DNA from 4 places in the Streptomyces sp. NPDC021749 genome. Region 2 is predicted to be linked to each of the others. Evidence: riboswitches for the same ligand, from Rfam matches in the RefSeq annotation. Region 2 holds a riboswitch; each other region holds the start of a gene.
What was found. A riboswitch is a leader RNA that binds a small molecule or an ion and turns the genes downstream of it on or off. The one in region 2 is predicted to bind cobalamin.

Region 1: another riboswitch for cobalamin. It lies ahead of AB0G35_RS00245 (cobalamin biosynthesis protein); the one in region 2 lies ahead of AB0G35_RS05325 (CbtB-domain containing protein).
Region 3: another riboswitch for cobalamin. It lies ahead of metE (5-methyltetrahydropteroyltriglutamate--homocysteine S-methyltransferase); the one in region 2 lies ahead of AB0G35_RS05325 (CbtB-domain containing protein).
Region 4: another riboswitch for cobalamin. It lies ahead of AB0G35_RS28645 (HoxN/HupN/NixA family nickel/cobalt transporter); the one in region 2 lies ahead of AB0G35_RS05325 (CbtB-domain containing protein).

What each region holds. Positions count from the first base shown of each region.
Region 1 is NZ_JBFACE010000001.1:46,120-48,259, forward strand. It holds gene AB0G35_RS00235 (caspase family protein) at 1-305, opposite strand, end outside; gene AB0G35_RS00240 (hypothetical protein) at 311-736, opposite strand; cobalamin riboswitch at 938-1,074, shown strand; gene AB0G35_RS00245 (cobalamin biosynthesis protein) at 1,204-2,140, shown strand, end outside.
Region 2 is NZ_JBFACE010000004.1:51,692-53,831, forward strand. It holds gene AB0G35_RS05320 (CbtA family protein) at 64-813, opposite strand; gene AB0G35_RS05325 (CbtB-domain containing protein) at 830-1,045, opposite strand; cobalamin riboswitch at 1,090-1,237, opposite strand; gene AB0G35_RS05330 (histidine phosphatase family protein) at 1,356-1,937, shown strand; gene AB0G35_RS05335 (SPW repeat protein) at 2,097-2,140, shown strand, end outside.
Region 3 is NZ_JBFACE010000010.1:47,041-49,180, reverse strand. It holds gene metE (5-methyltetrahydropteroyltriglutamate--homocysteine S-methyltransferase) at 1-801, opposite strand, end outside; cobalamin riboswitch at 955-1,174, opposite strand; gene AB0G35_RS12575 (SpoIIE family protein phosphatase) at 1,189-2,140, opposite strand, start outside.
Region 4 is NZ_JBFACE010000036.1:23,970-26,109, reverse strand. It holds gene AB0G35_RS28645 (HoxN/HupN/NixA family nickel/cobalt transporter) at 1-789, opposite strand, end outside; cobalamin riboswitch at 820-1,069, opposite strand; gene AB0G35_RS28640 (metalloregulator ArsR/SmtB family transcription factor) at 1,151-1,525, shown strand; gene AB0G35_RS28635 (carbohydrate ABC transporter permease) at 1,633-2,140, opposite strand, start outside.

The DNA of each region.
Region 1 (2,140 bases), on a different contig from region 2:
GAGGCGCCGACCATCAGCTGCAGGTCGCCGCCGTCGCTGCCGACCCAGCCGTGGCCGGAGAAGTACACCAGCAGCAGTCCGCGGGCCTCGTCGGCGGCGGCCTTCAGCGCCTGGCTCAGTTCCCAGGGCTCGGCCGGGCGGCAGAGGGTGACCTCCTCGGCGGTGAACAGGTCGGTGGCGGTGAGGGCGCGGCGCAGCTCGGCGGGGTTGCCCTCCACCGCGGGCAGTCCGTTGAGCGTGGCGTAGTCGTGGACACCGATCAGCAGCGCCCGGTTGATCTTTCCCCGCGCGTCGTATTCGGACATCCGGGTCAGTCCTCGCCGGTGCTGCCGCTCTCGTGCGTCGGGTTGCCGGGATCGGGGCGCCCGGGGCCGCCGTCGCCGATGATCTCGACGGCGGGCTCCTCGCCGGCGGAGCGCTCCTCCCGGCGGCGCCGCAGCCATTCCCGCAGGGCGATGCCGAGCCCCTTGGTGACCTCGGCGGCCATCGCGCCGACGATGACCAGGATCAGGTCGTCCACGCCGACGGCCATGTCGGCGGGGCCCGGTTCGCCCCCGTCGTCCGTGGTGTGCGGGGGCTGCGGCCGGTGTTCCCAGGCGTGGTCCCGGCGGTTCAGCCAGGGTTCGCGCTCCAGCCAGGCCCGGAGGTCGTCGAGGTCCTGCTGCGGATTGTCCGTCCCGGTGACCCTGAGGCGGATCTCCTGACGGTCCTCGTGATGGTCGGCGTGCTCCGGCATCCCCCAGCCCCCTTCCGGCGGCCCCTTCGCCGCCGTGCACCAGATAGTGACGTGGAATCAGGGACCGGGGCAACCGTCCGTGACGCCACCACCACCCTGTGGCGTGCGCCACAGGACCTGCTGCGGGGCAGCGCCGCAGGTCAAGGGCGAGTTGACGGGCCTCGCGGACCGTGGTGGACTGCCGGGGCCAATCGGCGACAGATGAGGAAGTCCGGTGAGAATCCGGCGCGGTCCCGCCACTGTCACCGGGGAGCGTTCCTCCGAGGAGGGCCACGGTCCGTACGGAACGTACGGACGGGAAGGCCGGGGGACACGCCGATCCGGGAGCCAGGAGACTCTGGTCGCCGTCACGTCGAGCCAGGGCGAGGACCCTGAGTGAGGACATACCGCCATGCCCGGCCGCCCGCCCCGATCCCCACTTCCCGCTGCCGCAGGGCCCCTTCGAGGACTGACGGCGGCCTGATCCGATGCGCGGCGAACACGCGGGATACGCGTGCGGCGCGGCCCTCGGCTTCCTCGGCGACCTGATCGTGGCGGACCCCCGGCGCGGCCACCCGGTGGCCGCCTTCGGCCGGGCCGCCGCCGCCGTCGAACGCCGGCTGTGGCGCGACCACCGGGGTCACGGCGCGGTCCATGCCGTGCTGTGCGCGGGCGGTGCGGCGGCCGGCGCGGCGCTGCTGGAGCGGGCCGTACGGCACCGCCGCGGCGCCCGGGTGGCGCTCACCGCGGCCGCCGTGTGGGCGGTGCTGGGCGGCACCTCGCTGGGCCGGGAGGCGCGGGCCGTCGGCGGTGCGCTGGAAGCGGGCGATCTGGACGTGGCGCGGGAGCGGCTGCCGCATCTGTGCGGGCGCGACCCGCAGGCCCTGGACGGGCCGCAGATGGCCCGGGCGGTGGTGGAGTCGGTGGCCGAGAACACCTCGGACGCGGTGGTCGGCGCCCTGGTGTGGGGTGCGTTCGGCGGGGTGCCCGGCCTGGTGGCGTTCCGGGCGGTGAACACCCTGGACGCGATGGTGGGTCACAAGTCTCCGCGCTACCGCCGGTTCGGCTGGGCCGCGGCCCGGCTCGACGACGTCGCCGGCTGGCCCGGTTCCCGGCTGACCGCCGCGCTGGCCGTGCTCGCGGGCCCCGACCGGCGCGGTGCGCTGCGGGCCTGGCGGGCGGACGGCGGGGCGCACCCGAGCCCCAACGCGGGCCCGGTGGAGGCGTCGTTCGCGGGCGCACTGGGCGTACGGCTGGGCGGCACGCTGGCGTACGGCGGGCGGGTGGAACACCGTCCGGTGCTGAACGGCGCGGCGCGGCCGCCCGCGGTGGCGGACATCGATCGGGCGGTGCGGCTGTCGCGGCGGGTGAGCGCGCTGGCGCTGGTGGCGACGGTGACGGGACGGCTGGCGGCGGGCGCGGTAC
Region 2 (2,140 bases):
GGTCCGGGGCCCGCGAGGAACGACTCGCGGGCCCCGGACCGGTGGTGCGGTGGATGCTGCGGATCAGGAGGCCACGGAGACCGCCTCGGCCCGCTCGGCGGCCGGCCGGGCCGCGACGACGCGGTCCGCCAGATGCCCGAAGACCAGCCCGAAGGCGGTCCACAGCACCAGCTGGACGGCGAGCGCCGACAGCCGGAACTGCCACAGCAGCGTGGCGGAGAAGTCCGCCGGTACCTCGTTGACGGCCGGCAGGAACGCGTACGCGAGCCCGACGGCGACCGCGAAGGCGGCGACGGCGGCCACCGTCGCGTACCAGTTGCCCAGCTTCGGAGCCAGCCGCCGGCCGAGGAGCGTGGCGGCGACGGCCAGCAGGATGCCGAGCAGCATCATCAGGAAATACAGGGCGGTGCGCTTGCCGATGGTGTCGGGGTCGCCCACCGACGGCGGATTGGCCGGGTACTTCAGGAACGGCACGACGTAACCGGCCACCAGCGCCGCCCCGGAGAGCAGCAGGGCCGTGGCGCGGGCCCCGAACCGGCCGATCCGCCCCAGCGCGAAGCAGAAGGCCAGCGCGGCGATCCCGCCCAGCGCCACGCCGTAGACCAGGACGCCGGTGGCGAGCCCGGCCGTGGACTGCAGTCCCCGGCTGACCACTTCCATCTCGTGTTCGTGGCTGTGCGCCTCCTCGAAGGCGATGGCGGCGTCGATCCGCGGTTCGCCCAGCACGTAGGCGACGAGGAGCGCGAACCCGCCGGCGGCCAGGCCGGCGAGCATGCCGCGCATCAGCAGGGTTCTGACGGTGAGGGAGTTCATGGCTGCGGCCGCCCGCTCAGTGGCAGGGGAAGCCGAGGAGGTGGCGCCCGTCGTGCAGCCATTCGTGGACGTCCGAACCGGACAGCAGCGAGGTGGCGCCCTGCTCCGCGCCGACGAAGTACAGCAGGACCAGCATCAGTACACCGGCGAACAGCGCCCAGGGGGCGATGGCCTTGAGCGGGAGCGGGGCGGGGGTGGCGCCGGTGGCCGGCGGTGCGATGGTCTGAGCCATGGCAGGACCTCCTGTTGGGGGGAACTCGCGTCCCCGGTAAATGGGAGTGCATAACGACATGCGGGTCTGGCTCGTCCGGTACCGGCCCCTGGCGGGCTGATAAAAAACCGGACATACAGTGGCGCGACCGCGCCGGGATCCCACCGGCTTCCGTCATGCCGTCGTCAAGCACCCGTGAACGTACCGCGATCCGGCCACCTGGCCAAGACCGTACGGGGGGCGGACGGGTGCGGAGCGGGGCGCACCGACCGGACAACTCCCCTGATGAGGCCGTGAGTTGGCGTTCCGGGAACGAAAGAGAGAAGAGGGCATGACAACTCGGGTGATACTGGTCTCACCGGCCGCGGGCGACGCCCAGCGCGAGGTGCGTTTCGACGACGACGCCCCGCCGCACGCGGCCGGACTGCGACGGGCCCGGGCCGCCGCGGGGGCGCTGCCGGCCGCCGACCGGGTCTTCACCTCGCCCTCGGTGCGCTGCCGGCGCACCGCGGAGGAACTCGGGCTGCCGGCCGGGCCGGTGCCGGAGCTGGCGGGCTGCGCGATGGGGGAGTGGTGTGGACGGGCCCTGGCGGAGGTGGCCGAAACGGAACCGCACGCGGTCTCCGCCTGGCTGTCCGATCCGGGCTTCGCCGGGCACGGTGGGGAGTCGCTGCGGCAGCTCTGCGACCGGGTCGCGGGCTGGCTGATCCGGATGGCGCTGGACGCCGGACGGGTGGTGGCGGTCGTGGAACCGGACGTCGTACGGGCCGCCGCGGTGTGTGCGATGCGGGTGCCCGCCGACGCGTTCTGGCGGCTGGACGTGGCGCCGCTGACCGTGACCGAGCTGAGCGGACGGGGCGGCCGCTGGAATCTGGGGCTGGGTCGGGCGCTGGGCCCCGGGGCGGGCGGCTGACCTGCGAGGAGCCGTCGGCACCCGCGAGAAGCTGACCGTACCCCTTCAAAATTCATCTGTCGCTTCATCTACACATAAAGGCGACATAAGCGCAGAATAAAGCCGTGGCCCGATGCCACGCGATAACGGCCAGGCTTGCGAGCGAAGGAGGCGAGTCGCATGGCCGACGTCTCACACCCCAGGGGAGATCTCGCAGGTCACCC
Region 3 (2,140 bases), on a different contig from region 2:
CGGGGTCCTGGCCAGTACGAGCAGCGCGTCGCCGAGCCGGTCGAAGTAGGAGGCGACGAGCAGTCGGGGCCGGTCGGTGAGACTGCCGAGAGCGCGGTAGGCGCGGGCGGCGGCACTGAGCTCGGCGGGGGCGCGGTCCTGCACGAGCGCGGGCTCGTCCAGCTGCACCCACTCCGCACCGGCGGCCCGCAGGTCCGCGAGCACCTCGGCGTACACGGGCAGCAGCCGGTCGAGCAGCGTCAGGGGGTCGAAGTCCGCGGCCACGCCGGGCGCGGGCTTGGCCAGGAGCAGATAGGTGACCGGACCGACCAGCACCGGGCGGGGGCGGTGGCCGAGCGCGAGGGCCTCGCGCACCTCGGCGACCTGCTGGGCGGAGTCGGCGGCGAAGACCGTGCCGGGGCCCAACTCCGGCACCAGATAGTGGTAGTTGGTGTCGAACCACTTGGTCATCTCCAGCGGTGCGACGTCCTGCGTGCCGCGGGCCATGGCGAAGTAGCCGTCCAGGGCGTCCGTCTCGACGGCGGCGCGGTGGCGGTCGGGGATCGCGCCGACCATGACGGTGGTGTCCAGCACGTGGTCGTAGTACGAGAAGTCGCCGGTCGGGACCTCGTCGATGCCGGCGTCCGCCAGTTGCCGCCAGTGGGTGCGGCGCAGTTCGGCGGCGGTGGCGCGCAGGGCGTCCGCGCCGACGCGGCCCTTCCAGTAGCCCTCGACGGCCTTCTTCAGTTCCCGGTTCTGTCCCTGACGGGGGTAGCCGTACACGGTAGCCCGTGCTGCTGCGGCTGGGGTCCTGCTGGTCACGGAGATCTCCTTCGCGAGATGAGTCCCTGAGGTCCCGGGGACGGGACGAGCGCGCGAAGGGGTGACGGACCGGAGGGCACGGCCCGCGGCCGTCCGTTCGGTCTGTACGCCGACCCGCCCTCGAAGGTCACCGGGATGTCCGCGCACGGGCGGTCCCGCACGCGGGCAGGTGGCAGGTCTTCGGACTCGCGGGCGCGTCCTCACGACGTGAGGACACCTACTGGCCGTCGCTTCCCAGACCCGTCCGGGCCCAGTGCGTATGACGGCGGTCGTTCCCGCTCACCGCTGCGGGGCAGTCCCGGATTCCCACCGGGTTCCCTCTTGCGACGCGCCTGCCTGGCGGACAGGGCGAACCAGCTGCCCGACCAGCCTAGCGCGCCCTCGGGGCTATCGGGCGGTGGCTGCCGGTCGGTATTCGGCCAGCAGGAGGGCGATGTCGTCGGCGCGGTAGGAGGAGCGCTGGGCGTGGTGGAGGAGGCGGTCGGCGAGTTCGTCGAGGGAGTCGGCCGGGGCGTGCGCCATGGAGCTGCGGAGGTGGTCGATGCCCACGTCGATGGGGATGCCGCGTTCTTCGACCAGGCCGTCGGTGTAGAGGGCGAGCGCGGAGCCGGGTGGGAGGTCCAGGGAGGTCTCGGGGTAGTCGCTGGCGTGGTCCACGCCGAGGAGGGGACCGGTTTCCAGGTCCAGTACTTCGGTGTGTCCGTCGGGGTGGCGGAGCAGGGGCGGCGGGTGGCCGGCGCGGACCGCCAGGGCACGGTGCCGGGCGGGGTCGAGGTGGAGGTAGCAGCAGCTGGCGAGGAGGCCGGTGCCGAGGTCGATCAGGGTGCGGTTGGCGCCCGCCAGGACGTCGCCGGGGGCGTGCCCCACCGCGACGAACGCCCGTACCGCGCTGCGGAGTTGGGCCATGGTGGCGGCTGCGGCGATGCTGTGTCCCTCGACGTCGCCGATGACCAGGGACACGCCCCGGGTGGTCGGGATGACGTCGTACCAGTCACCGCCGATGTCCATGCCGCTGGTGCAGGGGAGGTAGCGGGCCGTCGTCCGCAGGTCGGGGAGTACGGGCAGCCGGTGGGGCAGCAGGGCCTGTTGGAGGCCGCGGGCGAGGGCGAACTCGGAGTCGTAGAGCCGTGCGCGTTCCAGTGCCTGGGCGATCAGTCCGGCGAGCGCGGTCAGGACGCTGCGGTCCTTGGGCGTGAAGCGATGGACCTCGTCGAAGCCGAGGACGCAGGTGCCGACGGGGCGGCCGGAGGCGATCAGCGGGAGGTACGCCCAGGAGTTCACGCCGCCGATCGGGATGCCGGGGTAGCCCTGGGAGAGGCTCTGCTGTGACTCGATGAAG
Region 4 (2,140 bases), on a different contig from region 2:
GAACAGGCTCATCCCGGCGGCGAAGAGCAGCGGCAGGCACAGGATCGCGTACCAGGGCACGCCGGCCGCGGCGCCGCTGCCCGCCATCACCATCAGCGTCACCTCGGTCGCGGTGTCGAAGCCCAGGCCGAAGACGAAACCGAGCGGGAACATCTGGCCGGGGCGGGAGATGGAGCGGGTGAACCGGCCCAGGAAGCGGTTCATGAAGCCCCGGGAGTCCAGCTGCTGCTCCAACTCGGTCTCGTTGAAACGGCCTTCGCGCATACCGCGGAACACCCGCCAGATCCCGGTCAGCGCGATCAGGTTGAGGGCGGCGATGAGGTAGAGGAACGTGCCCGAGACCGTGGTGCCGATGGTGCCCAGGATCTGGTGGGTGCGGGATTCGTCGTTGAGGAGGATGCCGGCGAGCTGGGCGCCGCCGGCGACGAGGGCGGCCATCACGACGACGACGCTGGAGTGCCCGAGGGCGAACCAGAAGCCCACCGACACCGGACGCTTGCCGTCGGCCATCAGCTTGCGGGTGGTGTTGTCGATCGCGGCGATGTGGTCGGCGTCGAAGGCGTGCCGCATGCCCAGGGTGTAGGCGGTGATGCCGAGTCCGACGCCGAAGACCTGGCTGCCGACGGCGTAGTGGTAGGGGACCACGAGCAGGAACAGCACGCCGAAGGCGACGACGTGCAGCCCCGCTATGACGGCCATCAGGCCCGCGGTGCGGACGGTGTCCTGCCGGCGCCAGCGGAACGCGGCGACGGGGGCAGGGGTGGTCGGGGTATCGGTGGACAGGGCCATCCGGCGGTCACGCTCCAGCACCTCGTGGATCACTTCGTGAGATGCCGTGGCCGGTCTCCTGGCTTTGGGGTACCACCCTGCTCCTTCGGAGCTTGGGGAAGGGTGCACGCGTCCGTCCCCGCCTTCCCGGCCGCAGGCTGCGGTCAGTGGCGCCGTACCCGCGCCGTGCGCGTACGGAAAGGGCCGGAAACTCCCCGATCACAGTGGCGAGGGCCGCTCCGGACTGGGACCACGAGGTCCGTCACCGGTCTTCCCGAGCACCACGGCCCGCCAACCCTACGGGGCGTCCGGCGATCCCTTCAAGCCTGCACAACTGTGCAGGTATCCAAGATCACACTCTGCGACCTGCGAAGATGTCCCCATGCATCTCGTCCCGGCCGAGCGCGCCGACCACCGCACCATCGACGGCCACCGCGTCTGCGACGCCATCGCCGCCATCGGTGAGCCGGGCGAGGTACGGGCCTGGGCCGACCGCTTCGCGCTGCTCGCCGATCCCGGGCGCCTGGCCCTGCTGCTCGCCCTCCACCGGGCCGGCCCCGTCGCCGTCTCCGACCTGGCGGTCGCCACCGGCATGAAGGACACCGCGGTCTCCCAGGCACTGCGCCTGCTACGCGCCGCCGGAGTGGTCGAGGGCGACAAGGACGGCCGGGTGGTGCGCTACCGCGTGGTCGACGACGCGACCGCGGCACTGCTGACCCACTGCGCGCCGGCGGAACCCCACCACGCGCAGGCGTGACGCACGCCCTCCCGCCCGGGGCATGCCTCTCAACAGCACGGACACGCGCCAGGGCCCGCTGTGGTGGACAGCGGGCCCTGGCGCGCGGGCGGGGAGGCGCCCCGGAGCTACTTGACCGAACCGGCCATGATCCCCTGGACGAAGTGCCGTTGGAACACGAAGAACACGATCAGCGGCACGATCAGGGACAGGAAGGCGCCGGGCGCCAGCACGCCGATGTTGCTGCCGAACTGGCGCATCTGCGACTGCAGGGCGACCGTCAGCGGCTGCGACTCGTTGTCCGCGAAGAGCAGGGCGACCAGCATGTCGTTCCAGACCCACAGGAACTGGAAGATCGCCAGACTGGCGATGGCCGGGCGGCCCAGCGGCAGGACCAGCTGGGAGAAGATCCGCCACTCCCCGCCACCGTCCATCCGGGCGGCCTCCAGCATCTCCTTGGGGATCTCCGCGAAGTAGTTGCGCAGCAGGAAGATGGCGAACGGCAGACCGTACGCGGTGTGGAAGAGGATGACGCCGGGGATGGAGCCGAACAGGCCGAGCGCGCCGAACAGTTTGGCCACCGGCAGCAGCCCGATCTGCACCGGCACCACCAGCATGGCGACCACGACCAGGAAG